DNA from 3 places in the Mesorhizobium sp. M2A.F.Ca.ET.043.02.1.1 genome. Region 2 is predicted to be linked to each of the others. Evidence: predicted binding sites of a transcription regulator. Region 2 holds the regulator's gene; each other region holds the start of a gene.
What was found. Region 2 encodes LexA, which represses DNA repair genes until DNA is damaged. Its sites were predicted from a motif close to TGTTCNNNNTGTGTTCNG; they were not measured.

Region 1 (10,035 bases), 2.4 Mb from region 2:
TTTCGGCTTCAGGCATGGTATTTTCTCTAAGGCGCCGCATGAGGACGGAAGTCCTGCGGTCTATGAAGCGTTTCGTCAACCGCTCATGCAACGCATCCGACAATCTGTCTTCGATTTCGCGCGTCTTTTCCTGCCAGTGTAGCTGATCGGCCAGCCATCCAGGGCGGTTGGAGACGAAAGTCCAGGTGCGGATCTGCGCGATCCGGTGCGAGAGCGTGTCGATATCGCCTTCCGTCGTGTCGGCGCGCCGCACCTGCTCGGCCATGTAATTCTCATCGACATGGCCATGGCGCGCAAGGTCCATATAGATGGAGGCGATAAGATCGGCGTGCTGGGCCGGCGCGATCTTGCGGTAGTCGGGGAGCGCGCAGGCTTCCCAGAGCAGCGCGACACGATCCTTGCCGGTGGCCAAGGCGCGGATGTCGCCGTCCTTCGACAGATGCTCCAGCGCCTGCGCGTCGACAGCCGGCAGCGCGCGGGTCAGCCCCTCGACCGGCGCATTGGTCTCGGTCGAGCGCTTGAGCGCGTCGAGGCTGGAAAAATCGAAATCGGCGGTGCGCCATTGCAGCACCTTCACCGGGTCGAAATCATGGGCCTCGATCTTGGCGACCAGATCCTCGTCGAACGGGTCGACCTGCCCGGTGACGCCGAACGTGCCGTCGCGCAGATGCCGGCCGGCGCGTCCTGCGATCTGGCCGAGCTCGGCCGCGCTCAGGTTGCGGTATTGGTAGCCGTCGAACTTGCGGTTCTGGGCGAAGGCGACGTGCTCGAGGTCGAGGTTCAGCCCCATGCCGATGGCGTCGGTCGCGACGAGATAGTCGACGTCGCCGGACTGGAAGATCTCCACCTGGGCGTTTCGGGTGCGCGGCGACAGCGCGCCGAGCACGACGGCGGCGCCGCCCTGCTGACGGCGGATCAGTTCGGCGATGGCATAGACCTCGTCGGCCGAGAAGGCGACGATCGCCGTGCGCCGCGGCAGCCGGGTCAGCTTCTTCGAGCCGGCATAGGCAAGGTGCGACAGGCGCGGCCGCGTCACCACCGACACGCCCTTCAGCAGGCGCTGCAGGATGCCATGCATGGTGGCGGCGCCCAGCAGCAGCGTCTCCTGCCGGCCGCGCAGATGCAGGATGCGGTCGGTGAAGATATGGCCGCGCTCGAGATCGCCGGCGAGCTGCACTTCGTCGATGGCGACGAAGGCGGCGTCGGTCTCGCGCGGCATCGCCTCGACGGTGCAGACCGAGTATCGCGCGCCCGCAGGCACGATCTTTTCCTCGCCGGTGATCAGCGCCACCTTGTGGGCGCCGACCTTCTCGCAGACGCGCGCATAGACTTCGCGGGCAAGCAGCCTCAGCGGCAGGCCGATGATGCCGGTCTCATGCGCGACCATGCGCTCGATGGCGAGATGGGTCTTGCCGGTGTTGGTGGGGCCAAGCACGGCCGTCACGTCGCGGCCCGAAAGGATAAGCGGCTGAGAGTGTTTCGGCTGGATATTCATCGGCTCGGAAATGAGTGTTTCTGCCGCTTCGATTCTTTGAGCATGATCTTTCTCCGAAAACCGGTTCCCACTTTTCGGGATCATGCTTTTGGTCGGAAGCGCGGCGACGCCGCCGCGTGTGACAGCCGACACATAGGGATTTAGGACGCCGAGCGAAAGCGGAATGTTCTTTTGGGCAGGCGGGAATCGACGGACTCGGTCAAAACCGCCTGCCGTTAACGGCTGGAACGAGTCTGGAACGAATCAGCGACGAATCGCTGACTCGTTCTGATTCAGGTTTTGTTCACGGCTATATGTGGATTTTTTGACGGTGAGTCTCACCACATGCTGAATCGGGAAACTGGCCCGATTCATGCTTTGCCACCGCCGGGATCGCGTCGCCGTTAACCTTTGCCGGTGAACGGTCGCGGTCGATTGGAGAGGTGTCGTCAAGGTTATGAATTTGTTGAATTTTCTTAATCGCTTTTAACGATTTGGGTAACGTTTTCCGCTTCTGCGGTTAACTTTTCGACCAAAGCCAGAACGAATCGGCGACGAATCAGAGATGCAAGAAGTTTCCCGGTTTGTTCACCCCTAAATATGGTGTTATCCACAGCTTGCCCACCGAGGATTCACAGTTTGTCAGAAGGGTTGTGCACAGAGAGCGGCCGGGCCGTTAACTTTTGCGTCCCGAATTGAGGCAAGTTGGAGCGAATAGAGAGTAGCGAATAGGGAATAGGGGATAGGGATCTGATAACCGCCGCGCTGACGCCGCCGTTCTTCCCTATTCGCTACTCCCTATTCGCTAACAGGAGCCGCCGTGGCGACAAATGCCGTCAGGCAAAGTACTGGCCGCCATTGGCGGTGATGGTCGAGCCGGTGATGAAGCCGGCCTCGTCGGAAGCCAGGAAGACGACGCAGCGCGCGATCTCTTCCGGCTCGCCGAGGCGACCGACCGGGATCTGCGGGATGATGCGCTCGTTGAGCACCTTCTCGTCGATCGCCTTGACCATCTCGGTCGCGATATAGCCGGGGCAGATCACGTTGACGGTTATGCCGGCGCGGGCGCCTTCCTGGGCAAGCGCCTTGGAGAAGCCGATGTCGCCGGCCTTCGACGCCGAATAATTGGCCTGGCCGGCCTGGCCCTTCTGGCCGTTGATCGAGGAAATGGTGATGACGCGGCCGAACTTGCGGTCGCGCATGCCGCTCCACAGCGGGTGCGTCATGTTGAAGACGCCGGAAAGGTTGGTGTCGATCACTTCCTTCCACTGTGCCGGCGTCATCTTGTGGAACATGGCGTCGCGGGTGATGCCGGCGTTGTTGACCAGCACCGAGACCGGACCGAGATCGGCTTCGATCTGCTTGATGCCGGCGGCGCAGGCATCGTAGTCCGCGACGGACCATTTGTAGACCGGGATGCCGGTCTCGGCCTTGAATTTCTGAGCCGCTTCGTCATTGCCGGCATAGTTGGCGGCGACCGAATAGCCGGCGTTCTTCAAGGCGGCCGATATCGCAGCACCAATGCCGCGCGTTCCGCCGGTGACAATTGCTACCTTGCTCATGTGGTCCTCCCTTTAGAAATCGACTGAGCGAATAGGGAGTAGCGAATAGCGAGTAGGGGTCTGATGTCCCGCCGCGACGCTTTTTCTTCCCTATTCGCTACTCTCTATTCGCAATTGGCTGTTCAGATCGCTTCCACGCACATGGCGACGCCCATGCCGCCGCCGATGCACAGCGTGGCAAGGCCTTTCTTAGCGCCGCGGCGGCGCATCTCGTAGACCAGCGTGTTGAAGATGCGGGCGCCGGACGCGCCGATCGGATGGCCAATGGCGATGGCGCCGCCATTGACGTTGACGATCGAGGGGTCCCAGCCCATGCCCTGGTTGACGGCGCAGGCCTGCGCGGCGAAGGCCTCGTTGGCCTCGACGAGATCGAGGTCCTTGACCGACCAGCCGGCCTTCTCCAGCGCCCGCTTCGAGGCGGGAATCGGACCGGTGCCCATGATCGCCGGGTCGACGCCGGCGGTCGCCCAGGAAGCAATGCGCGCCAGCGGGGTGATGCCGCGGCGGGCGGCCTCGGCCTCGGTCATCAGCAGCGCGCCGGCGGCGCCGTCATTGATGCCGGACGCGTTCGCGGCTGTGACCGTGCCGTCCTTGTCGAAAGCGGGCCTCAGCTTGGTCATGGCGTCGATCGTGGCGCCATGACGGATATATTCGTCCTGGTCGACGATGGTGTCGCCCTTCTTGCCCTTGATGGTGAAGGCGACGATCTCGTCCTTGAACCTGCCGGCCTTCTGCGCGGCCTCGGCCTTGTTCTGCGAGGCAAGCGCGAACTCGTCCTGGGTTTCGCGGGTGATCTGGAACTGGCGGGCGACGTTCTCGGCGGTGTTGCCCATGTGGTAGCCGTTGAAAGCGTCCCACAGGCCGTCCTTGATCATGGTGTCGATCATCTTGTAGTCGCCCATCTTCACACCTGCGCGAAGATGCTCGGCGTGCGGCGACAACGACATCGATTCCTGGCCGCCGGCGATGATCACCTTGGCGTCGCCGGCGGCGATCTGCTGCATGCCGAGCGCGATGGCGCGCAGGCCCGAGCCGCAAACCTGGTTGAGGCCCCAGGCCGTCGTTTCCTTCGGCAGGCCGGCATTGATCGAGGCCTGACGGGCCGGGTTCTGTCCTTGAGCGGCGGTCAGCACCTGGCCGAGGATGACCTCGTCGACCTCCGCGGCTTCGACGCTCGCGCGGGCGAGCAGTTCCTTGATGACCACGGCGCCTAGCTCATGCGCCGGCGTGGCGGCGAAGCTGCCGTTGAAGGAGCCGACCGCTGTGCGGGCGGCGCTGGCGACGACGATTGAATTGGAAGCGGCCATTTTCTTCTCCAGACTTCGAGGTGTCGTATTTTAGGCTATCGTTGAAGACTTTTCTTGCTCGTTCAATGATCTGAGTCAAACCGGAAATGGGCATGGCCTCCATGCGCGGCAAGCAGAGCGCACGCCAGTCGCGGTAACGTGACGTTGGCCGCGCGGCGGATTTTGCAATGGCTGTGCAGCATTAATTGATGCCGCAGTGCACAAACCACTTGGAATTGTGACGCTTTTGCGCGTATCCTTAACAGAAGGCGCAATCGTTACCGGCCGCTTACTCCTAGAGGTGCCGGTGTCCTGGGGAGGATCCGGATGGCCGCTAAAGACGACCCGATCGTCATCAAGAAGTATGCCAATCGCCGGCTCTACAACACCGGCACGAGCACCTATGTGACGCTCGAGGACCTGGCCGAGATGGTCAAGAAGGGCGAGGAGTTCACGGTGCAGGACGCCAAGACCGGCGACGACATCACGCATCCGGTGCTGACGCAGATCATTTTCGAGCTGGAGAACAAGGACGGGCAGAACATGCTGCCGATCCCGTTCCTGCGCCAGCTCATCTCCTTCTACGGCGATCAGATGCAGATGATCGTGCCGAGCTTCCTCGAACAGTCGATGATCGCCTTCTCCAAGGAGCAGGAGCGGTTTCGCGAGCAGATGAAGGGCGCCTTCGGCAAGACGCCGATGGACATGATGAAGACGCCGATCAAGGCGCTCGAGGAACAGACGCGCCGCAATGTCGAGATGTTCCAGAACGCCATGCGCATGTTCACGCCGTTCCCGCCCGCCGGCAGCAATGCCGCGGCCCCGGCCGAGCCGCCGAAGAAGGAAGAGAAGTCCGACGATCTGCAGGAATTGAAGGCGCAGATCGCGGCGATGCAGCGCAAGCTCGACACGATGTCTTGACGAGCGCGTCGCCGTTTGGCGGCGATCGCGAACGCTGGAGATTGGCGCAAAGGCCTATCCCTTCGTCATTCTCGGGCTTGACCCGAGGATCCATTCCGTGACCGATGCCGTAGGGTGCAGCGGCGCAGAATTCTTTAATCGTCGCAACGCCTTAGCGTCACGGAATGGATTCTAGGGTCTGCGCGCGTCGCTTCGCTCCTTGCTCCGCCCTAGAATGACGACCTCAACGCATTTCGGCTAATCTGCAAGGCCATTATCCTGCGCCAACAGGCCCGTCATAGCGGGCGCGGGGCCGGATCAGCCTGTTGCTGGTCACCTGCTCGATTGCATGCGCCGTCCAGCCGATGCTGCGGCCGAGGGCGAACAGGCGGAACGGCGCATCGGCGGGCAGGCGCAGGCTGCGCGTTATAGCAGCCAGGGCGAAATCGATGTTGGGGTGCAGGCCTGTGGCGGCTAGGACCGCCTTGCGAAGGCGCGACAGCCCTTCGTCGATCTCGAGGCCGGAGAAGACGCCCTCGGCGCGCGGGTCGCCTTCCGGATAGAGCGGGTGGCCGAAGCCGGGCAGCGGCCGGTCATGCGCCAGCCAGCGGGCGATCGCTTCGTCCGCGCCCAGCCGCTCCGCATCCTCGACCAGCGCGACCGCCGCGGCACCCGCGCCGCCGTGACGCGGGCCGGTAAGCGTCGCAAGACCTGCGAGCAGGCAGGCGGCGATCGGCGCGCCGGTGGAGGCCGCGACGCGGGCGGCGAAGGTCGACGCGTTGAGCTCGTGGTCGGCCAAAAGCACCAGCGCCTTGCGGATGAGGTCGGCGCCATCGGCTTCCACCGACCAGCCTTGCGCCAGCCTTGCATGCACGGGTTCAGAGCCTGGCGTCGCGCCGAGCGCGGTGGCCAGCGCGCTGGTCGCGGCGGCGCCGTCCTGCTGCAGCATGGCCGGCCTGCGGCCGAGTGAGGGCCAGCCTTCGGCCGCAAGCGCCGAGAGCCGGGCGAAGGCGGTCGGCGTGCCGCTTTGCCGGGCGGCCGAAGGAGTCAGCGAGGCAAATGACACCGGACGGCCGGAGGCCCACAGCAGTCCGGCGGTCTCCTCGAGCGTCGCCGTCGCCGAAAACTCCACCGCGTCCTTGCCGCGGTAGATGAGGCGGCCATGCAGCACCGTCGAGATCGAGGTGGCGATGGCCGGCTCGCCCCAGGCGATGGCGCTTTCGGCGATCGCCTGCGGGCTCCTGCCTCGGTCGCGTCGTGTGGCAAGAGCTGCGATGTCGTCGGCGCGGTACTGGCTGCGGCGCGGGTCGGCGTCGTCCGGCCTCATGCCGACGCGACCACGGCTGACATAGGCATAAAGCGTCTGCGGCCGGACGTTCAGCCGCTCCAGCGCTTGCTCCCGCGTCAGCCACTCTGTCATTTGCCGCCTTATATTGATTATCTTGATCAAGATTGATGCATTGATTGCGCAGCATTAATTGCAAAGCGCAAAAGGTCAAGGAGACGATCATGGCGAATGGGCTCGATGATGTTGTGGCGGCCGACACGGTGCTTTCCGATGTCGACGGTGCAGGCGGGCACCTCACCATCCGCGGACATTCGCTGACGGAACTCGCCGGCCGCTGGCGCTACGCGCAAGTGGTGCGGCTGCTGTTCGACGGCTTCTTCGACGATCTCCCCGGCGACGCCGAACTGGAGAAGGCGATCGGCAAGGCGCGGGTGGAGGTATTCGATCGTGTGAAACCGTTGCTTGCGCAGCTCGCGCCGCTCGACATCTACAGCAGCATGCGAGCGGGCATGGCCGTCCTGCCGGACGGCGACGGACTTGCCGACGCGCTGCGCTTGATCGGGGCGGCGGCGGTGCTGACGCCGGCCCTGCTGCGCCTTGGCCGGGGCGAGACTCCGGTCGCTCCCGACGCAAAAGCCGATCATGCCGGCGATATGCTGCGGATGCTCGCCGGCGCCGCCTCGCCGGCGCTTGCCAAGGCGCTCGACAGCTATCTGGTGACGGTCTGCGACCACGGGCTCAACGCCTCGACCTTCGCGACCCGCGTCGTGGCGTCGACACAGGCCGGGCTGACCTCGGCGATCCTGGCCGGGCTCGGCGCGCTGAAGGGCCCGCTGCATGGCGGCGCGCCGGGGCCGGTGATCGAGATGCTGGACGCCATCGAGGCCAGCGGCGATGCAACCGGCTGGCTCAGCGCCGAGATAGCGCATGGCGAGCGCATCATGGGCTTCGGCCACCGTATCTACCGCGTGCGCGATCCGCGCGCCGACGCGCTGAAGGCGGTGGTGCGGCAGCTTGGTTCCCGCAACGAAGCAAGCAGCAAGAAGATGGGCAGCCGGCTGGCCTTTGCCGAGACGGTGGAGCAGGCCGCGCTCGAAGTGCTCAGGATCGCCAAGCCGCAGCGCTCGATCCAGACCAATGTCGAATTCTACACCGCGCTTCTGCTCGAAGCGGTCGGCTTCCCGAAAGAGGCGTTCTCCAACGTCTTCGCCGCCGGCCGCGTCGCCGGCTGGATCGCACATGCCCGCGAGCAGCAGGCTACCGGACGGCTGATCAGACCGCAGTCGCGCTATGTCGGGCCGGTGCCGGATCTGGTGGCTTGAGCTTGCGGCTGCTCAGTTCCGCGACAGCCTTCTCTGTTTCCTGCCGGAATGCTGAATTTCGCCGTTCGTTCGGTGACCACTCGCAAGTTCGCAATTGGCCGAAGCCTATCGAACGTCGTCATCCTAGGGCGTAACAGGAGCGAAGCTCCGTCGCGAAGACCCTAGGATCCTGTGTGTTGGTTCTGGTGTATGGTTGAGGTGGGAAGGAGACCGAGTGGATCGTGGTCGTCCTTTCGGACAGGCCGTGGCATGGCCCGGTCCCTTCCCACCGGTGAACCATCAACCTGAACAGTTGCACGGGGCTGTTCGAAGCAGACCCCGCACCACAGGAAGAGGCGTGGACATGATAGCCCAGAACTATGTCGGCTGCGACATCTCCAAGCAGTGGCTCGACTTTTTTGATGAGACAAGCGGCCGTCTTCGGCGCATCGACAACCAGGCCGATGCGATCGCCGCCTATGTGGCAGGCCTTGATCCCAGTCGGGACTTCGTCGTCATGGAGGCGACAGGTGTCCATGACCGGCTGCTGCGCCATGCGCTGGCCAAGGCCGGCGTGCCGTTCTCGCGGCACAACCCGGCGCACACCCACCACTATTCGAAGTCGACGCGCCGGCGCGCCAAGACCGATCCTCTCGATGCCAGGATGCTGAGCGACTATGGCCGTCGCTATAACCCTGAGGCCGAGCCGGCGCCGAGCGAAGAAGTCGAGCGGCTTCAATCGCTTGCCGGCCACCGCGATCATTTGGTCGAGATGCGGGCAGCGCTGAAGAAGCACCTCGCCGAGGCTTTCGAGGAGGCCGTCATTGCCGATCTGGAAGAGACGATCGCCTTCCTCGACACGCGTATCAAGGCGTTCGAGAGCCAGATTGCCGAAGTCATTCGTCAAAACCAGGACACCGCTCGCGACCACGCGCTGATGGTCTCCGTGCCCGGTGTCTCCAATGTCGGCGCGCTCTCTTTGCTGGCGCTCCTGCCCGAGCTCGGCCAGCGCTCACCCAAGGCGATCGCCGCGCTCGCCGGCCTTGCCCCGTTCGACAACAAGAGCGGCAAGCTCAGCCGCAGGAGCCAGATCCAGGGCGGGCGATCACGCGTGCGCCGCGCCCTCTATATGGCTGCCCTCACCGCCATCAGAACCTGTGAGCGCTTCAAGACCTTCTATACCGCACTTGCTGCCCGCTCAGGGTCCAAGAAACTCGCCATCATCGCCGTCGCAAGGAAGCTCCTGGTCGTCCTCAACGCCATCATGCGCGACAAAACCGCATTCGCGTGAACACAGTTGCCATGCCGTAACCTCAGTCGAAGAGCGCAGCGGAGCAGAATTCTGCACCGTTGCAACGCTTCAAAGTCATGGCATGGATCCTAGGGTCTGCGCCGCGTCGCTTCGCTCCTTGCTTCGCCCTAGGATGACGACGCGATCGTCGTTTCGGCCAATCTCCAATCTGCGAGATCTGCCAACGGAAGCATCTGTCAGGCATCAGACGAGAGCCTTTCATGACCGAAATTTCATGTGATCACGCCTGTGTGTTCGTGTTCTTGCCTTGGTCAGCCCTTATATGCTGCACTGCAACATAGACTGATCGCAGCTGCTTCGCCCCATGACGCAGGGGCAGGCCAGCGCATCAAGACAAGGAACGCCATGGCGAAGAACGGCAAGGCGGAGGAAAAGAAGAAGATCAACATCGCGCTGCAGGGCGGCGGCTCGCATGGGGCCTTTTCCTGGGGTGTGCTCGACCGGCTGCTGGAGGATGGGCGGCTGGAGATCGCGGCGGTGTCCGGCACCAGCGCCGGCGCTATGAACGCGGTGGCGCTGGCCGACGGTTTTGTCCGGGGCGGCGTGGAAGGCGCGCGAAAGAAGCTCGACGATTTCTGGCGGGCGGTGGCCTCGAAGGGCCGTTTCAGCCCGGTGCAGCGCATGCCGTGGGACGTCGCGTGGGGCAACTGGTCGATCGAGAACACGCCGGGCTATTTTTTCTTCGACACGATGTCGCGGGTGTTCTCGCCCTATGTCGCCAATCCGCTCGGCCTCAATCCACTGCGCGATGTGGTGGAGAAGGAGATCGACTTCGGCAATGTGCGCGCCTGCAAGTCGATGGAGCTGTTCATCTCGGCGACCAATGTCGAGACCGGACAGCTGCGCGTCTTCTCCGACGGCGAGATCGACCTCGACACGGTGATGGCGTCCGCCTGCCTGCCGCAATTGTTC
Region 2 (10,035 bases):
GCGAAGTCGAAGCGGGCAGCGCCCTTGTTGACGTCGCCGATGTCGAACCAGGCGATCATGTCCTTGATCGACATCACCTCGTCGTCGCCATGGCTCCAGCCGAGCCGCGCCAAATAGTTGAGCAAGGCTTCCGGCAGATAGCCCATGGCGCGATAGGCCTCGACACCCAGCGCGCCGTGCCGCTTCGACAGCTTGGCGCCGTCGGCGCCGTGGATCAGCGGGATGTGCGACATCGACGGCACCGCCCAGTCCATGGCGTTGTAGATCACCGTCTGGCGCGCGGCGTTGGTCAGGTGATCGTCGCCGCGGATGATGTGGGTGACGCCCATGTCGTGGTCGTCGACGACGACGGCATGCATGTAGGTCGGGTTGCCGTCCGAGCGCAGGATGATGAAGTCGTCGAGATCCTTGTTGGGAAAGCGCACCTCTCCCTGCACGCGGTCATGGACGACCGTCTCGCCCTCGGTCGGCGCCTTGATGCGGATCGCGCCCTTGACGCCTGCCGGTGCCTCGGACGGATCGCGGTCGCGCCACTGGCCGTTGTAACGCGGCGGCAGGCCCTTGGCTCTCGCTGCGTCGCGCATCGCTTCCAGCTCCGCCGGCGTCTCATAGCTGTAATAGGCCTTGCCCAGGCGCACGAGTTCCTCGGCCACCTCGCGATGGCGCGGAGCCCGCTCGAACTGGGAGACGGCGTCGCCATCCCAGGAAAGGCCAAGCCAGGTCAATCCGTCGAGAATGGCGGCCGTGGCGGCTTCGGTGGAGCGCTCGCGATCAGTGTCCTCGATACGCAGCAGCATCGTGCCGCCGGTGTGCCTGGCATAGAGCCAGTTGAACAGCGCCGTGCGCGCCCCGCCAATATGCAGGTAGCCGGTGGGCGAGGGGGCAAAACGGGTGACGACCTTGTCGGACATGAAACTCTCGAAGAAGCACTGAAACGGCATATTTCGCGCGGGCTTTCGCGCTTTGCGCGTTCATGTACCATAGGCGGTCTGGGGCGCAAGGGGCAGACCCGATGGCTGGACGTGGCCGGGGCACGGAGGAGGGCGGGGAAACGACAGCTGGCGTCAGCGAGCGCCTGATGTTTGCCCATGCCGAGCCCGCTGAAGAAGCGCCGCTTTCGCTTCCAGAACTCCATCCGCCCACCGAGTTACCGCCGCCCGGTGACGGTGCGCTGCAGCCAGCGTCGCCAACAGGTACCGTAGGCCGAATCCGCAAACAACTCGGCCGCGTTTCGGTTCCTGCGCTGCGGCGAAGCGTTGCGATCGCTGCCACTACCGAGCTCGACCGCGGCATCGGCTTCCTGCTGGTGCCGGTGTTCCTGGCCGCCGGCGTGATCTATTACTTCTCGCTGAGCACCGAGCCTGATCTCTACAGGCCGCTTGCGGCGGTGGCTCTGATGGCTGTCTGCGCGACGGTGTCGCGCTCCTGGCAGAAAGCGCACCTTGTCTTCATGGCATCGCTTTTCTGCGCGTTCGGCTTTCTTGCGGCCAAGGTGGAGACCTGGCGGATGGCGACGCCGATGCTGGGGTCCGAAATCCAGACCCGGCTGACCGGTCGCCTGGTCACCGTCGAAGCGATGGCCAATGGCCGTGTGCGGCTGACCATCGATCTCATGTCCACCGAGCACCCGACGCTGCGCTACGCGCCGGACCGCGTTCGGCTGTCGGCGCGCAGGATCCCGCCCGGCATGACCGTCGGATCGATGCTGACCGGCTATGCCAAGCTGCTACCCCCGACCGGCCCGGTCCGGCCGGACAGCTACGATTTTTCCTTCGACAGCTACTTTAGCGGCATCGGCGGCAGCGGCTTTTTCCTGGGCGACCCAAAACTGTTGGCTCCGTCTTCGACGGCGACAACGGGGGCACCCTTCGGAGCGCGCATTGCGTCGGCCGTGGAAAACGCGCGCGAAGGGATCGCCGACCACATCCGGAGCAGCATTGGCGGTTCCGAAGGCGAGATCGCGGCGGCGCTGATCGTCGGCGTGCGCGCGGGCATTCCGGAAGCGATCAACGAGTCGATGCGACGGACCGGCATCTATCACATCATCTCGATCTCCGGCCTGCACATGGCGCTGGTCGCCGGCACGATCATGTTCCTGCTGCGCGGCGCCTTCGCGCTGTTTCCCGATTTCTCCTCCCGCCGCCCGGTGAAGAAATACGCCGCAGCGATCGCGCTGGCCTTGATCGCCGCTTACCTCGTCATCTCCGGCATCGTGGTGGCGGCCGAGCGAAGCTTCATCATGCTTGCGGTTATGCTTGTAGCGGTGCTCTTCGACCGCGCGGCTTTGACGATGCGCAACCTGGCAATCTCGGCGATTGCCGTCATCCTTGTCTCGCCACATGAAGTGGTCGGCCCGAGCTTCCAGATGTCCTTCGCCGCCACCGCGGCCCTGGTCGGCGCCTATGCCGGCTTTGCCGATTATCGCGCGGGCAAAACGACCGCGCCGCCGGTGAAGCGTTCGTTCCTGAGGTTCCTGTCGCGAAAACTGGCGGTTGGCGTGGGCGGCGCCGCTGTGACCTCGCTCATCGCCGGCAGCGCGACATTGCTGTTTGCGATCTGGCATTTTCAGCGCGTGTCGCCGCTCAGCCTGCTGGCCAATCTGGCGGTCATGCCGATCGTCTCGCTGATTGTCATGCCGTTCGCCGTGTTGAGCGCGCTCGCCATGCCGTTCGGCTTCGACGGTCCCTTCCTCTATGTGATGGGCAAGGGCCTGACAGCGATGATCTCCATTTCGGCATGGATTTCCGAGCGCTCGCCAGTCGATGCCGTGGGATTGATCTCGATCCAGTCGGTGCTGCTGGCGACAATCGCGCTCGTCATCGCGACCATGGCCACCACCTGGCTAAGGCTTGCCGCTGTGCCCTTCGCGCTCGCCGCGCTGCTGGCCATCCCGCATGTGCGCACGCCGGATGTGCTGATCTCGGAGGACGCGCATCTCGTGGCGATGCCGATCGGTGGCGGCGAGCTTGCCGTCAACCGCGAACGCTCCAACGAGTTCACCACCGACAATTGGAAGCGGGCGCTGAAGGCCGAGGACATCGTACCGCCGGAGACATTTGCCAAGGATGCTCTCGATATCGCCGACCCGGTCGACCTGCCGCCAGGCTCGCCCTTCTATTGCACCGGCGACCTCTGCATTGGCCGGCATCCGTCCAGCGCGATCGTGGCGCTCGCCGAAAACCGCGACAGCGCACGGCCCGCCTGCGGCTTTGCCGACCTCATCGTCATCAACGATGCGACGGCCTACAATCCCTGCTGGGATCAGCGCGTGCTTGTCGTCACCAAGCGCCAACTGGCGCGTGACGGCAGCGCCGCCGTCTTCTTCGATCCACAATCGGCAACCGCGCGAGCAACCATCCAATATGCGGTCGAAAAGCCATATCGGCCCTGGCACGAGCAGCGCAAATACACGCGCGAGGCGAGGGGACTGCCGCCTTATGAAAAGCCTGAGAGGGCCAAGCCCTCGAAGCCGGATCAGTAGCGGCGGATCAGCCCGACGAGCTTGCCCTGCACCTTGACCCGATCCGGCCCGAAGATGCGGGTCTCGTAGGCCGGGTTGGCGGCCTCCAGCGCGATCGAGGCGCCCTTGCGGCGGAAGCGCTTGAGCGTCGCTTCCTCATCATCGACGAGCGCCACCACGATCTCGCCCGGGCTCGCCGTGTTGGCGTTTCGGATGATGACGGTGTCGCCGTCGAAGATGCCGGCCTCGATCATCGAGTCGCCCTTGACCTCCAGCGCATAATGCTCGCCGCCCATGATCATGTCCGGCGGGACCGAGATCGAATGCGTCTGGTGCTGAATGGCGTCGATCGGCACACCGGCGGCGATGCGGCCCATCACCGGAATGGACACGGCTGAAGCGGCGTCGTCATCATTGCTGGGTGTCGGCGTACGTGAGGGCGCTGCCGGCTTGACCTCTCGACTTAGATTGCCCTGGCCGCCCTGGATGACGCTTGGCGAAAATTTCTTCGCGGCGTTCAGGCCGGGAGCGATCGAGTCGGGCAGGCGCAAGACTTCCAACGCGCGCGCCCGGTTCGGTAGCCGGCGAATGAAGCCGCGTTCTTCCAGCGCCGTGATCAGCCGATGGATGCCGGACTTCGAGGCGAGGTCGAGCGCTTCCTTCATCTCGTCGAAGGATGGAGGGATCCCGCTCTCCTTCAGGCGTTCATGGATGAACATCAGGAGTTCATGTTGTTTGCGCGTCAGCATTGGCGGCCCCCACGGGTTCCGAAACCAGAATCAGAAAAACAAACCCAGAACAAACACTATCTGTTCCAGTTGTGTTCCGCAACCGTTTAAAGTTTAATGAATTTCTTAAGGCGGGCGAAAGAATGTTGCATCCGACGGTGCCTGGCCGCCACCGGTTGGGCTGTGTCATTGATTCCGCTCGATTTTGCAATTCTCCTTATGCTGAAATTGAGAGGCGACATCGTCGCGGAGGTGCTGAAGGGATCCAGTCAGCTGACCCAACCATGTACCGTAACGTGAACGAAACGAACTCAAAATGCCAACCTTGGCGACGATTCCGATCCTCAGCCTTTGCCGTCTATGGACCAGCTAACATAGGACAGAAGGTTCTTGCCGGGTTGCGGACGGTGATGGGACAACCGCCTTGGTCGCCGGAGGGATGTAGCGGCCTGGGTCGAAATGGAGGCGGTAGCACATGAGGGGAATTCCCGATCTTGCCGAGGTCGTGGCGATGGACGCCGCGGACCCGCTGCGCCCCTTGCGCGATCGCTTTGTTCTGCCGGAAGGGGTGATATACCTTGATGGCAATTCACTGGGCGCCGCTTCGATCAATGTCTTCAACGAGATCGAGACGGCCGCGAAGCAGGAATGGGCGCAGGATCTCATCCGTGCCTGGAACACCGCCGGCTGGTTCGACATGCCTGTCAAGCTGGGCGACCGGCTCGGGCGTCTGATCGGCGCCGCGCCTGGCCAGACGGTCGTATGCGACACCACCTCGATCAACATCTACAAGGTCCTGCATGCGGCGCTCGCGATGCGACCCGACCGCTCGGTGATCGTTGCCGAAGGCGACAGCTTTCCGACCGACCTCTACATGGCGGAGGGGTGTCCTCGAAACGCGGCCCGGCGCGGTGCTGCGGCTCGAGGGCGTCGATGCGCCGACGATCGAGGAACTGATCGACGACCGTGTCGCGGTCATCCTGGTCAACCACGTCAATTACAAGTCCGGCCGGTTGCGCGATATGGCGGCCCTGACCCGCAAGGCCCATGACGCCGGCGCGCTGATCGTCTGGGACCTCTGCCACACGGCCGGCGCCCTGCCGGTGGATCTCGACGGCTCGAATGCCGATTTCGCGATCGGCTGCACCTACAAATATCTCAATGGCGGACCGGGCGCGCCTGCCTTCATCTATGCCGCCACCCGCCATCATCCCGACATCAGCCAGCCGCTCAGCGGCTGGTGGGGCCATGCCCGACCGTTCGCGTTCGAGCAGGGTTATGCCGCCGGCACGGGCATCCGGCGATTCCTGTGCGGAACGCAGCCGATGCTGTCGATGCGGGCGCTGAAAGGTTCGCTGGATCTCTGGGACGAAGTCGACATGACGGCCGTGCGCGAGAAGAGCGTCGCGCTGACGGATCTGTTCATCCGCCTTGTCGAAGCTCGATGCGGCGCGTTCGGTCTTGAGCTAGAAAGCCCGCGCAACGGCGCCGAGCGCGGCAGCCAGGTGTCGTTCGCCCATCCACATGGCTACCAGGTGATGCGCGCCTTGATCGAGCGCGGCGTGATCGGCGATTTCCGCGCGCCGTCGACCGTTCGCTTCGGCTTCACGCCACTCTATGTCGGCTACCGGGATGTCTGGGCCGCCGTCGAGGTGCTGGAAGACATCCTGCGCACGAGCGCCTGGCAGGAAGCGCGCTATGCGATCAAGGAGGCCGTCACCTGACTTCGAATGGCATGCCGAACAAAGACAACTCGAAATCGATCCGATCGCTGGAGGGGCCGGTGCTGGGACACCGCATTGTCGACTGGGATGACGCCTACGCCAACGGCGCGAACATCGCTGGCGGCGACCGCTGGCCGGCGGCCTGGGACGGCCCAGCTCAGGCATTTCGCGAAAAGCTGTTGGCGCAGGGCAGGGCGCGGCTCGACATCGTCTATGGCGAGGCGCCGCGCAGCCGGTTCGATCTCTTCCTCCCGCCTGCCGCGCCGAAGGGGCTCGTCGTGTTCATCCATGGCGGCTACTGGATGGAATCGGACAAGACATCCTGGTCGCATCTGGCCGCCGGCGCTGTCGGCCGCGGCTTTGCCGTCGTCATGCCTTCCTATACGCTGTGCCCGCGAACCAGGATCGGCGGCATCGTCAATGAAGTCGCGGCCGCGATCGGCAAAGCGGCGGCCATGGTCGAGGGACCGCTGATGCTGACCGGACATTCGGCCGGCGGACATCTCGCCAGCCGGATGGCGACGACGACTTCGCCGCTGGGCGCCATGGTGGCGCAACGCATACGCAAGGTCGTTTCGATTTCAGGCCTGCACGACCTTCGGTCGTTGATGTTCACGGCTTTGAACGAGACGCTGAACATCGACGAACGGGAAGCGTTTAGCGAAAGCCCAGCGCTGCTGCGGCCCGTGCAAGGAACCCGCATCACCTGTTGGGTCGGCGGCGGCGAGCGCTCGGAATTCCTGCGCCAGAGCGTATTGCTCGCCAACATCTGGACGGGGCTTGGCGCCGCTACCCAGTCAGTTGTCGAGCCGGACCGGCATCATTTCAACGTCGTCGATGGTCTCGCCGATCCCGACCATCCCCTGACCCGAACGCTGGTGGACGAATAACGATCGACGTTCTCAACGTACGAACGATCGACTTCGTCGACGTCCGGACCACCGGCGTTGTCGATCTATCAGCGCAGCATAAGCACGCTGCATTCGGCGCCAACCTCCGCAGCCAGCGCGAAGGGCTCGCGCACGATCAGGCCGTTGGCGTCGGCGAGCATCCTGAGCATCGAGGAGTCCTGGATGCCGAAAGGCGTCGCGACCAGGGTACCGGCATCCTCGCGAACCACGGCGCGCACGTAGTCCTGCCTGAGATCGTTGGCCGGCATCGCGGCGCCCAGCCGGGCCGTTCGCACGTCCTGCCTGAAATTGCGGCCGCCGAGCCGGGCAAGCAGCGGCTTCAGGAAGAGCTGCGAGCAGACGATGCTTGCCACCGGATTGCCTGGCAGGCCGATGCAGCGGACATTGCCAAGCCGGCCGAACATCAACGGTTTGCCGGGACGCATGGCGATCTTCCAGAAGTCGAGCCGCATGCCTTCGCCGGTCAGCACGTCATGGATCAGGTCGTGATCGCCGACCGAGGCGCCGCCGAGCGTGACGATGACATCCGGGCCCGCCTGGACCGCTCTCCTGACCAGCGCGGCGATCGCCTCCTTGCGGTCGGCCGCGATGCCAAGATCGAGTGCGCGTGCGCCAACCGACTGGGCGGCGGCGGCAACGCCATAGGCATTCGACGAAATGATCTGATCGGGGCCGAGCGTGCTGCCCGGCGGCAGCAATTCATCGCCGGTGGCGATGATCGCGACCAGCGGCTGGCGCACGACATTCAAGGCAGGGTGGTTGGCAGAAGCCGCCAGCGAAAGGGCCGCCGCGTCGAGCACGCGACCATTTCCGAGCAGCACGTCGCCCTCGCCGAAGTCGAGCCCGCGGCGCCGGACATTGCGTGCTTGCGCGGTCGGCTCCGTCACCTCGATCCTGCCATTGCCGAGGTCGCGGACGTTTTCCTGGATGACGATGGTGTCGGCGCCTTCAGGCAGCGGCGCGCCGGTGAAGATGCGCACGGCCTGGCCTTTGCCGACGGTTCCGGAGAAACCGCGCCCGGCAGGCGCCATGCCTATCACTTCCAATTGCGCTGGCGCTGAAGCGACGTCGGCGGAACGCGCGGCATAACCATCCATCGCGGAGGCGTTGAAGGGCGGCTGCGTGCGCAGCGCCACAACCGGTTCCGCCAGGACCCGCCCGGCCGCGTCCGCCAGCGGCACGCTCTCGCCCGGCAAAGGTGCTGCGCCGTCGAGCAAGCGCGCGAGCGCTTCGGCGACCGGTACCAGCGCCATCAGGCATCCGCCTTGTAGTCACCGGATTTGCCGCCGGTCTTCTCGACCAGCCGGACACCGGAAATCACCATGCCGCGATCCACCGCCTTGGCCATGTCGTAGATGGTGAGGCAGGCGACCGAGGCGGCGGTTAGCGCTTCCATCTCCACGCCGGTCTTGCCGGTGACGCGGGCGAGCGCTGTCACCTTGAGGCCGGGCAGCGAATGGTCCGGCTCGATCTCGACGGCCACTTTGGTCAGAAGCAGCGGATGGCAAAGCGGGATCAATTCATGCGTCTTCTTCGCGGCCATGATGCCGGCGATACGGGCGGTGCCCAGCACATCGCCCTTCTTGGCGTCGCCGGCCAGAATCATCTCCAGCGTTTCGGGCCGCATCGAGACAAAACCCTCGGCGATTGCCGTGCGGGTCGTCTCGGCCTTTTCGCCGACATCGACCATGTTGGCTTCGCCCTTGGCGCCGAGATGGGTGAGGGCGGGCATTCTCAAACGGCCTCGGCCGCTGCCTTGCCTGTCAGCAGAAGCTTGGTCGCGGCAGCTACGTCCGCCTGCCGCATCAGGCTCTCGCCGACGAGGAAAGTACCGATCTTGCTCTTCTCCAACCGGCGGCAATCCTGATGCGTGAAGATGCCGCTCTCGCTGACCAGCAGCCGATCCGCCGCCACCATGGCGGCCAGGCGCTCCGAAACGTCGAGGCTGGTCTGGAAGGTTCTGAGATCACGGTTGTTGATGCCGATCAGCCGCGAAGACAAAGTGAGCGCGCGCTGCATTTCATTCTCATCATGCACCTCGATCAGTGCGTCCATGCCGAGCTCGAAGGCGGTCGCTTCAAGCTCGCTGGCCAGCGCGTCGTCGACGCTCGCCATGATGATGAGGATCGCATCGGCGCCCCAGGCGCGTGCTTCGTAGACCTGATAGGGATCGAACAGAAAATCCTTGCGCAGGGCCGGCAGGCGCACCGCTGCGCGCGCGGCCGTCAGGAATTCCGGAGCGCCCTGGAAAGACGGTGCGTCGGTCAGCACCGAAAGGCACGCGGCGCCACCTTGCTGATAGGCCTGCGCCAATGACGGGGGGTCGAAATCGGCGCGGATCAACCCCTTGGAAGGGCTGGCCTTCTTGATTTCGGCGATCAGCCCGAAGCTCCCCGCTCTTCGCTTCGCCTCGAGCGCCGCCAAAAAACCGCGCGTCGCACCGGCATCCTTTGCGCGCGCCTTGATCTCGGCCAGCGGTATCTTCGCCTTCGCTGCCGCGATCTCTTCGCGCTTATAGGCTTCGATCTTGCGCAGGATGTCCGACAAGGCCTTATCCGTTCGAAATCTCGACGAGCTTGTCCAGCACCGCAAGGGCGCGACCGCTGTCGATCGCTTGCGCTGCCGCCGCGATGCCGTCGGCAAGCGTCGTCGCCTTGCCGGCCACAACCAGACCGGCGCCGGCGTTCATCAGCACCGTGTCGCGATAGGCGCCCACGGCGCCACCCAACATATCGCGCAGTTGCCTGGCGTTGTAGGCCGCGTCGCCGCCGCGTAGCTCTTCCTTGGTGTGCCGCTTCAGCCCGACGGCTTCCGGCGTCAGGGTGAAGGTGCGGATCTCACCGCCGGCAAGCTCCGCAACCTGCGTCTCGCCCGTGGTCGTGATCTCGTCATAGCCATCGCCATGGACGACCCAGGCGTGCTCGGCGCCTAGCGCCTTCAGCGTCTCGGCCACCGGCATGATCCATTCCGGCAGGAAAACGCCGACCATCTGGCGGCTGACGCCGGCGGGGTTCGACAGCGGTCCGAGCAGATTGAAGATGGTGCGCGTGCCGAGCTCGACCCGGGTCGGCCCGACATGCTTCATCGCCGGATGATGCGCCGGCGCGAACATGAAGCCGACGCCGGCCTCATGGATGCAGCGGCCGATCATTTCCGGCGAGATATCTATTCTGACGCCCAGCGCCGTCAGCACATCGGCGGAGCCGGTCAGC
Region 3 (10,035 bases), 2.4 Mb from region 2:
CCTGGGCCGGCTGCGGCTGCGGCTGCGGCTTCGGCCGTGCTTCCGGCGCGGGCGCTGAATCCGGCAGCTTCGCCTCATCCGTCGGCTGATCCTGCGAGATCGCCTCGGCCACCGCGTCCGGCTTGACCTCTTCCTTCTGGATGGCGGCGGTCTTGTCGGGCGTTGGCGTCGGTTCCTTGGCCGGCGTCGGCTTGGGCTCCGTCTGCTTGACCGGCTCGGGCTTGACCTCTTCCTTCGGCGTCGGCGTCGGCGCGACTTCCGTCGCGGGCGTCGGCTTCGGCTTCTCCTGCGGCTTCGGCACGTCCTCGACCGCAGGCTTCTCGGTTGGCGTCGGTGCGGGCGGCGGCGCCGCAGTCTTCTCGACCGGCTTCGGCTTGGCTTCGTCCGTCACTGCCTTATCGGTGTCGACCGTATTCTCGCCGACCTTCTGGGCATTGGGAACGACATCCGGCCGCTTCGTCGGAACCGGCGCCGGCTTGTCATGCATAACCGCCTTCTTGTCGCCCTGCAGTGTTTGGGCGATGGCCTCCATCGGCACGATGTCGACCGCCACCGACTCCACGTCGGCGGCCGGCATGGCCGGCGGGGAGGACAGCGTGAACAGCCCGAAGGCCAGCGCCACCGCATGCAAGATCACCGATGAGGTGAGGCCCGTGCGCATCTGGCGTCTACTGATCCTGTTCCTGCAGCGAGACCAAGCCGATATTCTTGTAGCCGGCGGCTGAAATGCGGGCCATGACCTTCATCGCCGTGCCGTAGTCGGTCGACTTGTCGCCGCGGATGAAGATGCGCTCGTCATAGCCGGTCTTCGAGATCGCCTGCAGCTTGGCCACCAGTTCCTCGATGGGGATCTCGGTTTCCTGCAGGAAAATCTTGCCGGCGGCGTCGATCGAGACGGTGATCGGCTGCGTATCGACATTCATCGCCTTGGCTTGCGTGTCCGGCAGATCGATCGGAACTCCGACGGTGAGCAGCGGCGCCGCGACCATGAAGATGATCAACAGCACCAGCATCACGTCGACCATCGGCGTGACGTTGATTTCCGACATCAGGCCATGGTGACGGCCACGGCGCCTATGGCCGCGTCCGCCTCGCCCCGAGCCACCTGCGCCAGCAGCAGACATCCCCATGATCGTTCCTCAGGCCTTCTGCGCTACTTTTTCATCGATTTGGCGCGAGAGTATGGCGGAGAACTCGTCCGAGAATCCTTCCATGCGCACGGCGAGCTTGTTCGCGTCCGATGACAGTTTGTTGTAGGCGATGACGGCGGGGATGGCCGCGAGCAGGCCGATCGCGGTCGCCAGCAGCGCCTCCGCGATGCCGGGCGCCACCACCGAAAGGCTGGTGTTCTTCGACGCGGCGATCGCCTGGAACGAGGTCATGATGCCGATGACGGTGCCGAACAGGCCGATGAAGGGCGCGGCCGAGCCGGTGGTGGCGAGGAAGCCGAGGCGTCCCTCCAGCCTTTCCATCTCGCGAGTCAATGCCAGGTCCATGGCCTTGTCAATGCGGGTTTGCAGCGCCAGCGGCGACTTCGCGCCCTTTTCGAAGCTCTTCTTCCATTCGCGCATGGCGGCGACGAAGATCGCGCCCATGCCGGTGGTCTTGCGGTCGGCCAGCGTGCGGTAGAGGTCTTCGAGCGACTGCCCGGACCAGAAGACCTGCTCGAAGCGATTGAGGGCGAGGCGCATGCGGCTATAGGCGACGAGCTTGTCGATGATGATCGCCCAGGTCCAGATCGAGGCGCAGAGCAGGCCGATCATCACCAGCTTGACCACCCAGCCGGCCTGCATGAACAGGGCCCAGATCGACAAATGCGCTGCCGGATCGGCGAGTGCGATATTTTCCATCACTTAAGTCCTTAAGATTTTCCGGGCATCGCTGGCGGCTGGCCCATGGGCATCCCTTTGGTCCGATCGCGCGAAGCGTGAAGCTTGCGGGACACGCCCCGAATGCACCGTTTCGCGGCCTTTTCGAGGCAAATATTGGTGAAAGGAAGGCGCACGAATTGCGCCAATCTTCACCAATTCCTTCATGAACCGTTATGGTTAAGGATGGGTTAGGATGTCAGGCGCGGCGCATTGCCGCGCTTGGCAGGCGACCAATCAACAAGCGCCGCCGCAAGGGTATGCTGAGATTCAGGTCAGGCCGAGCCGAGAACGATGGCTTCCGAGAACCGGAGCGGAGCGTACTTCGGCATGTCCCGGAAAAGTGGTCTCCGGTTTTCCGATAAGGACGTGCGGCAGTTAGAAACTACGTGAGCACCGGAAGCGCAGGAAGCCATCATTCGCAGGCCGGCATCACCTGAATATCAGCGTACCCGAGGCATGAAGGCGGCAATCCACTCCCTTGGAAACCGTTTCGGGCGCCCGCTTTCGCCGACGATCGCCGCCTCGACTTTCGCCTCGACCAGCACCTCGCCGCCGCGCTTCAGTTGCTGGCCCATGAAGATGCGGGCGCCGGAGATGTCGTCGGTGCGCGTGTCGATGGTCAGGATGTCGTCCATGCGGGCCGGCGAGCGGAAGTCGATTTCCATGCGCCGCACCACCCAGACGATCCGCTCGCCATGCTTGCCGTCGAGAAGCTCGGTGTGGTGGACGCCGGTCAGCCGCAGATAGTCGGAGCGGCCGCGTTCGAGGAACTCGAGATAGCGCGCATGATAGACGACGCCGGAGAAATCGGTGTCGGCGTAGTAGACCCTGGCCATCAGCCGGTGGCCGAAATCCGTCAGCGCACCGGAAAGCCCGGCGCTGAGCGCCGCCGATTCACCATGATCGTCCATCGCGCTTTCCTTTTTCGGCCCGAACAGGCAGCTAAAGCCCTCGGGCTTTAGGCGGGATGGCACTGTTGGGCACGATGATCAAGGGCTTGATGGCGGCGCTGCTTGCGCTCGGCGCGCTGGCTTTGCCGGCCGGGGCGGCGACGTTCTCGATGAAACGCGGCCTCAATCTCGATCAGTGGGTCACCTGGCCCAGCGAGGACAAATGGGGCGATCGCCGGGCGATCCTGCCTTATCCGGAGTGGCGCAAATTTCTCAAGCAGGACGACCTCAAGGCGCTCAAGGATGCCGGTCTCGATTTCCTGCGCATGCCGGTCGATCCCTCCCCCTTTCTCTCGGATCGGACCGCGGCGCTTCGCGACGACCTCTATGCCAGCGTGCTCGACTCGGCGCGCATGATCAACCGCGCCGGCCTGAAGGTGATCGTCGACCTGCATCTGATCCCCGCTGGCGGCAACCGCAAGATCGGCATGGGGCAAGTGATGGACGACCCGGCCGTCTTCGACGCCTATGCCGAGGTCGTGCGCAACATGGCAAAGACGCTGGCCCGGGAAGATCCGAAGCAGGTCGCGCTGGAGCTGATGAACGAGCCGATCGTCGATTGCGACGCGAACGGCACCAACCTTTGGCCTGACCGCCAGAAAAAGCTGTTCGCGGCCGCGCGAGCTTCCGCCACCAGGCTCACGCTGATCCTGACCGGCGGCTGCTATTCAAACGCGGAGTCCCTGGCCAGGATCGACCCCGGGACGATCCCCGACGACAACATCATCTGGACCTTCCATTCCTACGACCCGTTCCTTCTGACACACCAGGGCGCGACCTGGGCCGGCGATTTCATCCAATACGTCACCGGCCTGCCCTATCCGCTCACAGCCGTTCCGAAGGCGCAGTTGGACCTGACGCTGGACACGATCCGCGACCGGATCAGGGCCGAGGCGCCCTGGGCGCGGCAGAGCGGCATGCTCGCCTATCTCGACGAACAGGTGGCAGCGATGGACAGTCCCGAAAAGCTGGCCGCCGTCATGGATGCGCCGTTCAGGACGGTCGATGCCTGGGCGAAGGCCAACGGCGTCAGGCCGCAGGATATCACGCTCGGCGAATTCGGCATGATCCGCAAGGAATATGGCAACGGCTTCGTCATGCCGGCGGCGTACCGCGCCGCCTATGTGCGCGACATGATCGGCCGCGCCGAGGCGCATGGGTTCTCCTGGTCGGTGTGGAGCTATGGCGGCGCCTTCGGCGTCGTCGACGCGTTCGACGGCGAGAAGGCGGAACCCAATGTGATGGATGTGATCAGGTCGCCTCGCTGAACGCGCGGGAAGCGAACTATCCTAGGTCGATCTGCAATATCTCCGGCCGCACGCCGAAACGGATCGGCGCAATGCTGAAGCCGAGACCGCCCGAGACAATCAGGTTGCGGTCGTTCTCGACGACATGGCCGTAGGCATAGCGATTGCCATAGGCCGAAGGCACGACCGGCGAATAGCCCAACAGCCGCACCTGTCCGCCATGCGTGTGTCCGGACAGCGTCAGCGAAACCCGCCAGGGCACCTTTGGAAAAATGTCCGGCTCATGCGCGAGCAGGATGATCGGATCCCTGTCGCCGACCTTGGCCAGCGTGCCGGGAAGATCGTCGAGGCCGGTAAGCCCCTCGCGGCCCTTTGCCCTGTCCGGCAAGAGCGCAATCTGGTCGGCCAGCCCGGCAATCCAGAAGCCTTTGCCGTCCTTTTCCAGGCGCACGGCGTCGTTCTCCAGCACCGGAATACCGACGGCCTCCAGCGCCTTACGGGAAATTGTCGGCCCTGCCCCAGCCGCCTGGGCCGAGCGATCCTCCCACCAGTCGTGATTGCCGAGGATCGAGAACACGCCGAGCGGCGCCTTCAGCGCGGAGAGCGCCGGCGCCCATTCGGATGCCTTCACCCAGCCGGTCACCATGCGGGTTCCGGCAGGGTAATCGCCAAGCATGACGATGACGTCCGGCTGCAGCGCATTGGCCTGCTCGGCAAGCCCTGCGATCCGCTCCGGCGTCATCCAGGGCCGGCAGGCATGGATGTCGGCGAGCGCCACGACGCGCAGCTTGAGGCCGACTGGCCAATGCGGCGGCGTCAGCGCGTAGCGCTTCACATGGGTGAGCAGCATCGGCTCTATGCCGACCGCGTAGGCGCCGAGCGACACCATGGCGAAGGCCGAGCCGCCGACAAGGCGCAGGAAACCGCGTCTGGTGATCATGGATCGGCCCGAGCCCCTTGGGATTTGTCAGGAAGCTGCCTTAGAGCCGGCAATTGCGCCCTCAGCTGGGCCAAGGCGCGCAGATTATGCGCAGATCGGCCCTTGCTTGGCCGAGCGGCGAACAAATCTGCGTTACTCTTCCTGGAACAGGCCGATCTGCTGCTGCGCGATATCCTTTGGCGGGTCGAGCCCCAGATGCCGCCAGGCATTGGCGGTCAGCACGCGCCCGCGCGGCGTGCGCTGGATGAAACCCTGCTGGATGAGATAGGGCTCGATGATGTCCTCGATCGCGTCGCGCGGCTCGGAGAGCCCGGCCGCGATCGTCTCGATGCCGACCGGCCCGCCGCCGAAATTGCGCGCGATCATCGACAGATAGCGGCGGTCGAGCGCGTCGAGGCCGAGCGCGTCGACTTCCAGCCTGGTCAACGCCTCGTCCGCGATCTTCCTGTCGACATGCGCGGCGCCCGCGACGCTGGCGAAGTCACGCACCCGGCGCAAGAGCCGGCCGGCGATGCGAGGCGTGCCGCGCGCGCGACGCGCGATCTCCACCGCCCCGTCGTCGCCGAGTGGCATCGAGAGTATCCGGGCGCCGCGGCGCACGATCTGCTCCAGCTCCTCGACCGTGTAGAAATTGAGCCGCACCGGAATGCCGAAGCGGTCGCGCAGTGGATTGGTCAAGAGCCCGAGCCGGGTTGTCGCCGCGACCAAGGTGAAGCGGGCAAGGTCGATCTTGACCGAGCGCGCCGCCGGCCCCTCGCCGATGATCAGGTCGAGCTGGAAATCCTCCATCGCCGGATAGAGGATTTCCTCGACCGCCGGATTGAGGCGGTGGATCTCGTCAATGAAGAGGACGTCGCGTTCCTCGAGATTGGTGAGCAGCGCGGCAAGGTCGCCGGCCTTGGCGATGACCGGGCCGGAGGTCGAGCGGAAATTGACGCCGAGCTCGCGCGCCATGATCTGCGCCAGCGTCGTCTTGCCGAGCCCCGGAGGGCCGACGAAAAGCACATGGTCGAGCGCCTCGCCGCGACCCTTGGCGGCGTCGACGAAGACCTTGAGATTGGCGCGCACCGCAGCCTGGCCGACGAACTCGTCGAGCGACTGCGGCCGCAGCGTCTGGTCGGCATCCTCGCCGCGCTTGTCGGGGGCAATGAGGCGGGGCGAAAGGCTCATGCCGCCTTCCTGGCATAGGACCGCTGGCGGGACAAGCGCTGCATCACCGCGCCAGTTCCTTGAGCCCGAAACGGATCAACTTCGAGGCATCCGCTCCGTCGCCGGCCGATTTCAGCGCCGCCGCGACCGCGTTTGCCGCTATGTCGCGCGAATAGCCGAGATTGACGAGCGCCGAGACCGCATCCGTGATCGGCGCGGCCGCGACGCCTTCGCCGAGTTCCTGCTTGAGGCCGATCGTGCCGGTCGCCGCGCCAGCATAGGCCGGCGCCTTGGTGCGCAATTCGGTGACGATGCGCTCGGCCACCTTCTTGCCCACGCCGGGCGCGCGGGAAACCATGGCGATGTCGCGCAGCGCGATGGCGTTGGCTAGGTCGGCCGGCGCCAGCGTCGACAGCACCGCCAACGCCACCTTGGCGCCGACGCCCTGCACATTGTTCATCAAAAGCCGGAACCACTCGCGCTCCAGCCCCGTCTGGAAGCCGTAGAGCCGGATCATGTCCTCGCGCACATAGGTCTCGATGAAAAGCACCACCGCCTCCCCGGGTGATGGCAGTGATGCCAGCGTGCGCGCCGAGCAATGGGCGACATAGCCGACGCCATGCACGTCGATGACGCAGCTATCTTCGTCGATCTCGTCCAGCGTGCCTTTCAGCTTGCCGATCATGATTTTCCCCTCACCCCGCAACCGCCATCCGATAGGCGACACTCGGGCGGTGATGCGCATGGCAGATGGCGATGGCAAGGGCGTCGGCGGCGTCGTCGGTGTCGAAGACCGCCTTCGGCATCAGCACCTTGACCATCATATGGATCTGCTTCTTCTCGCCATGGCCGACGCCGATCACCGCCTTCTTGACCGCATTGGGCGCGTATTCGGCGACCACCAGCCCGGCGCGCGCCGGCACCAGCATGGCGATGCCGCGCGCCTGGCCGAGCTTCAGCGTCGCCGTCGCATCCTTGTTGACGAAGGTCTGTTCGACCGCGGCCTCATGCGGCATGGCCTGATGCAGCACCTCGGCCAGCCCGTCATGCAATTGGCAGAGCCGCGTCGCGAGCGGCGCCTTGTCATCCGAGCGCACGGTGCCGGACGCGACGAAGCGCAGCGAATTGCCCACGCTGTCGACAATACCCCAACCGGTGCGCCTCAGGCCCGGATCGATGCCGATGATGCGAATCGCTTCCCCCATGCGCCAAGTTTAACCTCGGCGGCAAGCGATGCCAGCGAAATGTGAACAAACCGGAAACAGTCGCGATCCCAAGATCCCGCCTGACCGGTGTCGCAGGCCGTAAGGGGATTTGGCCGGTCGGCTCTGTTGGCGTTGGCAGGCGGAATGCGTTGGAGATTGGCCGAAACGCCCTTTGCGATCGTCATTCCAGGGCGGAGCAGGAGCGAAGCTCCGTCGCGAAGACCCTGGAATCCATGCCTTTACCTTCGCCAAGGCGTGCAACGGAGCAGAATTCTGCACCGTGGCGCCGCGTTCAAGTCACGGCATCGATTCTATGGTCTGCGCCGCGTCGCTTCGCTCCTTGCTCCGCCATAGAATGACGAGGTTGGGGCGGCTTCAACCAATCTCCAGCGTTTGCGCTGATTTCACGCAAATGAATGGAAAATCCTGCGCCAAGACAAACAGCAACCTTTCAAAATCCCTGTGTCGCGAACCTAGTTCGTCATGCGACGGATAGTTTTCGACAGCCGCGTCAGGACCGCCGGCCGGGACGACGCGACCAGCTTCCATGCCAGCACCGCATTGCCCATGCGCCGCGGCAGGATTCCGATGCTGAGGAACCAGGCCGCCAGGGCAGCCCGCCGCCGCCAGGATGCGTTCATTTCCAGGCTGGCCGCGGCGCCCGCTCTTGCCAGGCCCAGCCGGGAGTCGGTTTCAACCGGATGCTGGGGCTCGTCGACGCAGAGCGAAGCCAGCCGCTCTTCCAGGTGAACCGGATCGTGAAGACCGGCATCCGGCGGCATGGTCAAGCCGATCTCGGCCGCCCGGTCGGACAGGGCTTCGAGGCGCCGGAAGTCATGCTGCATGCGCCAGCGCGCCCGCTCGGCAAGCTTCTCGTCGAAGACCGAATGGTTGGAGCCGTGGATGCGGTAGGCGCCAAGGCAGGTGTCGATGGATTTCACTTCTCCGTGAAGCGGCGCCAGTGTCGCCAGATAGCCATCGGCGCCTTGCCGGAAATCGCTTTCAGGCATGGGCATTATCAGTTCCAGCGCCTCGCGGTCGAACGCCAGCCCGCTTGTCACCGTCGTACGGTAGCGCCCCTTGCGCAACAATTCCGACACGACGTCGCCTGAATCGAACGGCTGTTCGGGAGGGGGAAAGACATCCTTGATCTGCTGGTCCTCATCAACGAGATGCAGCCGGAATTGCGCCTGGGCGACATCCGCATCCCACTCGTCCAGGACCTCGGAGACGGCGTTCGGATAGAGATAATCGTCGGCGTCCAGGAAAAGGATGATCTCCCCGGTGCTCGCCTCGAATCCGGTGTTGAATGCTGCGCCATGCCCGCCATTCCTGCGCCTCAGGCACGGGCGGATCTTGTCGCCATAGGATTCGATGACGGCCACCGACGCATCGGTCGAAGCGTCGTCGACGACCACGACCTCGACATTTCGGTGGTCCTGCTCCAACGCGCTGTCGATGGCGCGCCCGAGAAACTGTTCGTAATTGTAGTTGGGGATGATGATCGATACCGGAATGCGGTCCAATGGCGAATGCACGGGATCAAGCCTCGCAATCTGCTTTGGTCACAGTGACGGTGATTTTCTTGCAAATCCGGCTCGGGTCGACCCGGCTGCGGCGAACGGCTCCAACTAGAGGCCTATCGCTTCCAGGCAAGGGTGATCTTTCTCGCGAAGGTCGGCACGGCCTTCAATGCGCCGAAGGCTGCTGCCGCAATATCGAAAAGTGGCTGGAGGCCAGAGGCGCTTGATTTGCGCCGATCACGGCTCGAAGGGGGAAGCCGCCGGCGCTATCTCAGCGTTTGTTGCAAACGCGGTGTCAGCCGCGCGCGAACGCCGTGTTCAAAAGGCTGATCTGGTCGGAAACCGGATTGGCCCGGCGACCGGGGGCGTGCGTCTCGGCCACGACACCGCCATAGATTTCCTCGTCCATGCGCCGCACCAGCGCCTGCAGGCGCAGCGAGCGCGTCACCAGATCGAGAAATTCCTTCGGCAACTCGTTCCAGCCAAGCGCCTCGTCATGCGCCGACGCGGTATCCAGCCGCACCTTGGATTTCTCCGAGGCCACCTGGTCGCGCGTCATCTCGCCGGAATTCGCCGCGCGCTGCAGCAGCAGCCAGGAGGCGACCTGCATCAGCCTGGTGGTCAGCCGCATCGATTCCGCCGCATAGAGGGTCGCGGCCGTGCGCGACAATTTCTTGGCCTCGAGCCTGCCCTTGCCATCGAGATATTCGGCGGCCTGCTCGACCAGCCCCATGCCTTCCTGGTAGAGCGGCTTGAAGGATTGGGAGAAAACCCGGCGCTCTGCCAGCTTGATGGTTTTCGCGCTGCCCTTCGAAGGCTCGTTCATCGATACGCCCCTGCACTGCCGCCAGCCGATTCGACTATCCTTGCCGACGTGGCCAGCACCCTTAAATGACCGAGGCTTGAAAATGCGCTTCGACGCCCATGAAGGCAAGCGCATGTTTAACAAACGGTTAACGCCGGCTGCTTTGGAGCCAGCCGCCTGCGGACAAAAAAAGAGCCGCGGATAAGGCGGCTCTCAGGAGTTTAACAGGGAGGCGTCAAACAAAGTGGCTCCAACCACTCGGTAAGAATCCAGCAAAACTGGATGCGCATAGTAAACGCCTGTAAAGCTTAACGAACCCTTAACGAGGCGGCGATTTTTTAAGCG

Region 1: a site for LexA is predicted at 1,719-1,736, ahead of EJ068_RS11140 (helicase-related protein). Genes of this name have one in related genera too.
Region 3: a site for LexA is predicted at 7,404-7,421, ahead of ruvC (crossover junction endodeoxyribonuclease RuvC). Genes of this name have one in related genera too.

What each region holds. Positions count from the first base shown of each region.
Region 1 covers NZ_CP034445.1:2,326,731-2,336,765, reverse strand. Annotated here, with positions in the region: gene EJ068_RS11140 (helicase-related protein) at 1-1,495, opposite strand, end outside; gene phbB (acetoacetyl-CoA reductase) at 2,311-3,036, opposite strand; gene EJ068_RS11130 (acetyl-CoA C-acetyltransferase) at 3,159-4,343, opposite strand; gene phaR (polyhydroxyalkanoate synthesis repressor PhaR) at 4,650-5,243, shown strand; gene EJ068_RS11120 (citrate synthase) at 5,497-6,642, opposite strand; gene EJ068_RS11115 (citrate synthase/methylcitrate synthase) at 6,732-7,832, shown strand; gene EJ068_RS11110 (IS110 family transposase) at 8,176-9,102, shown strand; gene EJ068_RS11105 (patatin-like phospholipase family protein) at 9,469-10,035, shown strand, end outside.
Region 2 covers NZ_CP034445.1:6,653,587-6,663,621, reverse strand. Annotated here, with positions in the region: gene gltX (glutamate--tRNA ligase) at 1-911, opposite strand, end outside; gene EJ068_RS32230 (ComEC/Rec2 family competence protein) at 1,013-3,481, shown strand; gene lexA (transcriptional repressor LexA) at 3,475-4,209, opposite strand; partial or broken gene kynU (kynureninase) at 4,664-5,912, shown strand; gene EJ068_RS32215 (alpha/beta hydrolase) at 5,972-6,802, shown strand; gene glp (gephyrin-like molybdotransferase Glp) at 6,871-8,076, opposite strand; gene moaC (cyclic pyranopterin monophosphate synthase MoaC) at 8,076-8,555, opposite strand; gene trpC (indole-3-glycerol phosphate synthase TrpC) at 8,558-9,370, opposite strand; gene trpD (anthranilate phosphoribosyltransferase) at 9,375-10,035, opposite strand, start outside.
Region 3 covers NZ_CP034445.1:2,376,501-2,386,535, forward strand. Annotated here, with positions in the region: gene EJ068_RS11305 (TonB family protein) at 1-661, opposite strand, end outside; gene tolR (protein TolR) at 669-1,130, opposite strand; gene tolQ (protein TolQ) at 1,140-1,850, opposite strand; gene ybgC (tol-pal system-associated acyl-CoA thioesterase) at 2,312-2,782, opposite strand; gene EJ068_RS11325 (cellulase family glycosylhydrolase) at 2,839-4,089, shown strand; gene EJ068_RS11330 (metallophosphoesterase) at 4,106-5,008, opposite strand; gene ruvB (Holliday junction branch migration DNA helicase RuvB) at 5,141-6,178, opposite strand; gene ruvA (Holliday junction branch migration protein RuvA) at 6,222-6,842, opposite strand; gene ruvC (crossover junction endodeoxyribonuclease RuvC) at 6,853-7,362, opposite strand; gene EJ068_RS11350 (glycosyltransferase family 2 protein) at 7,836-8,900, opposite strand; gene EJ068_RS11355 (DUF1465 family protein) at 9,181-9,711, opposite strand.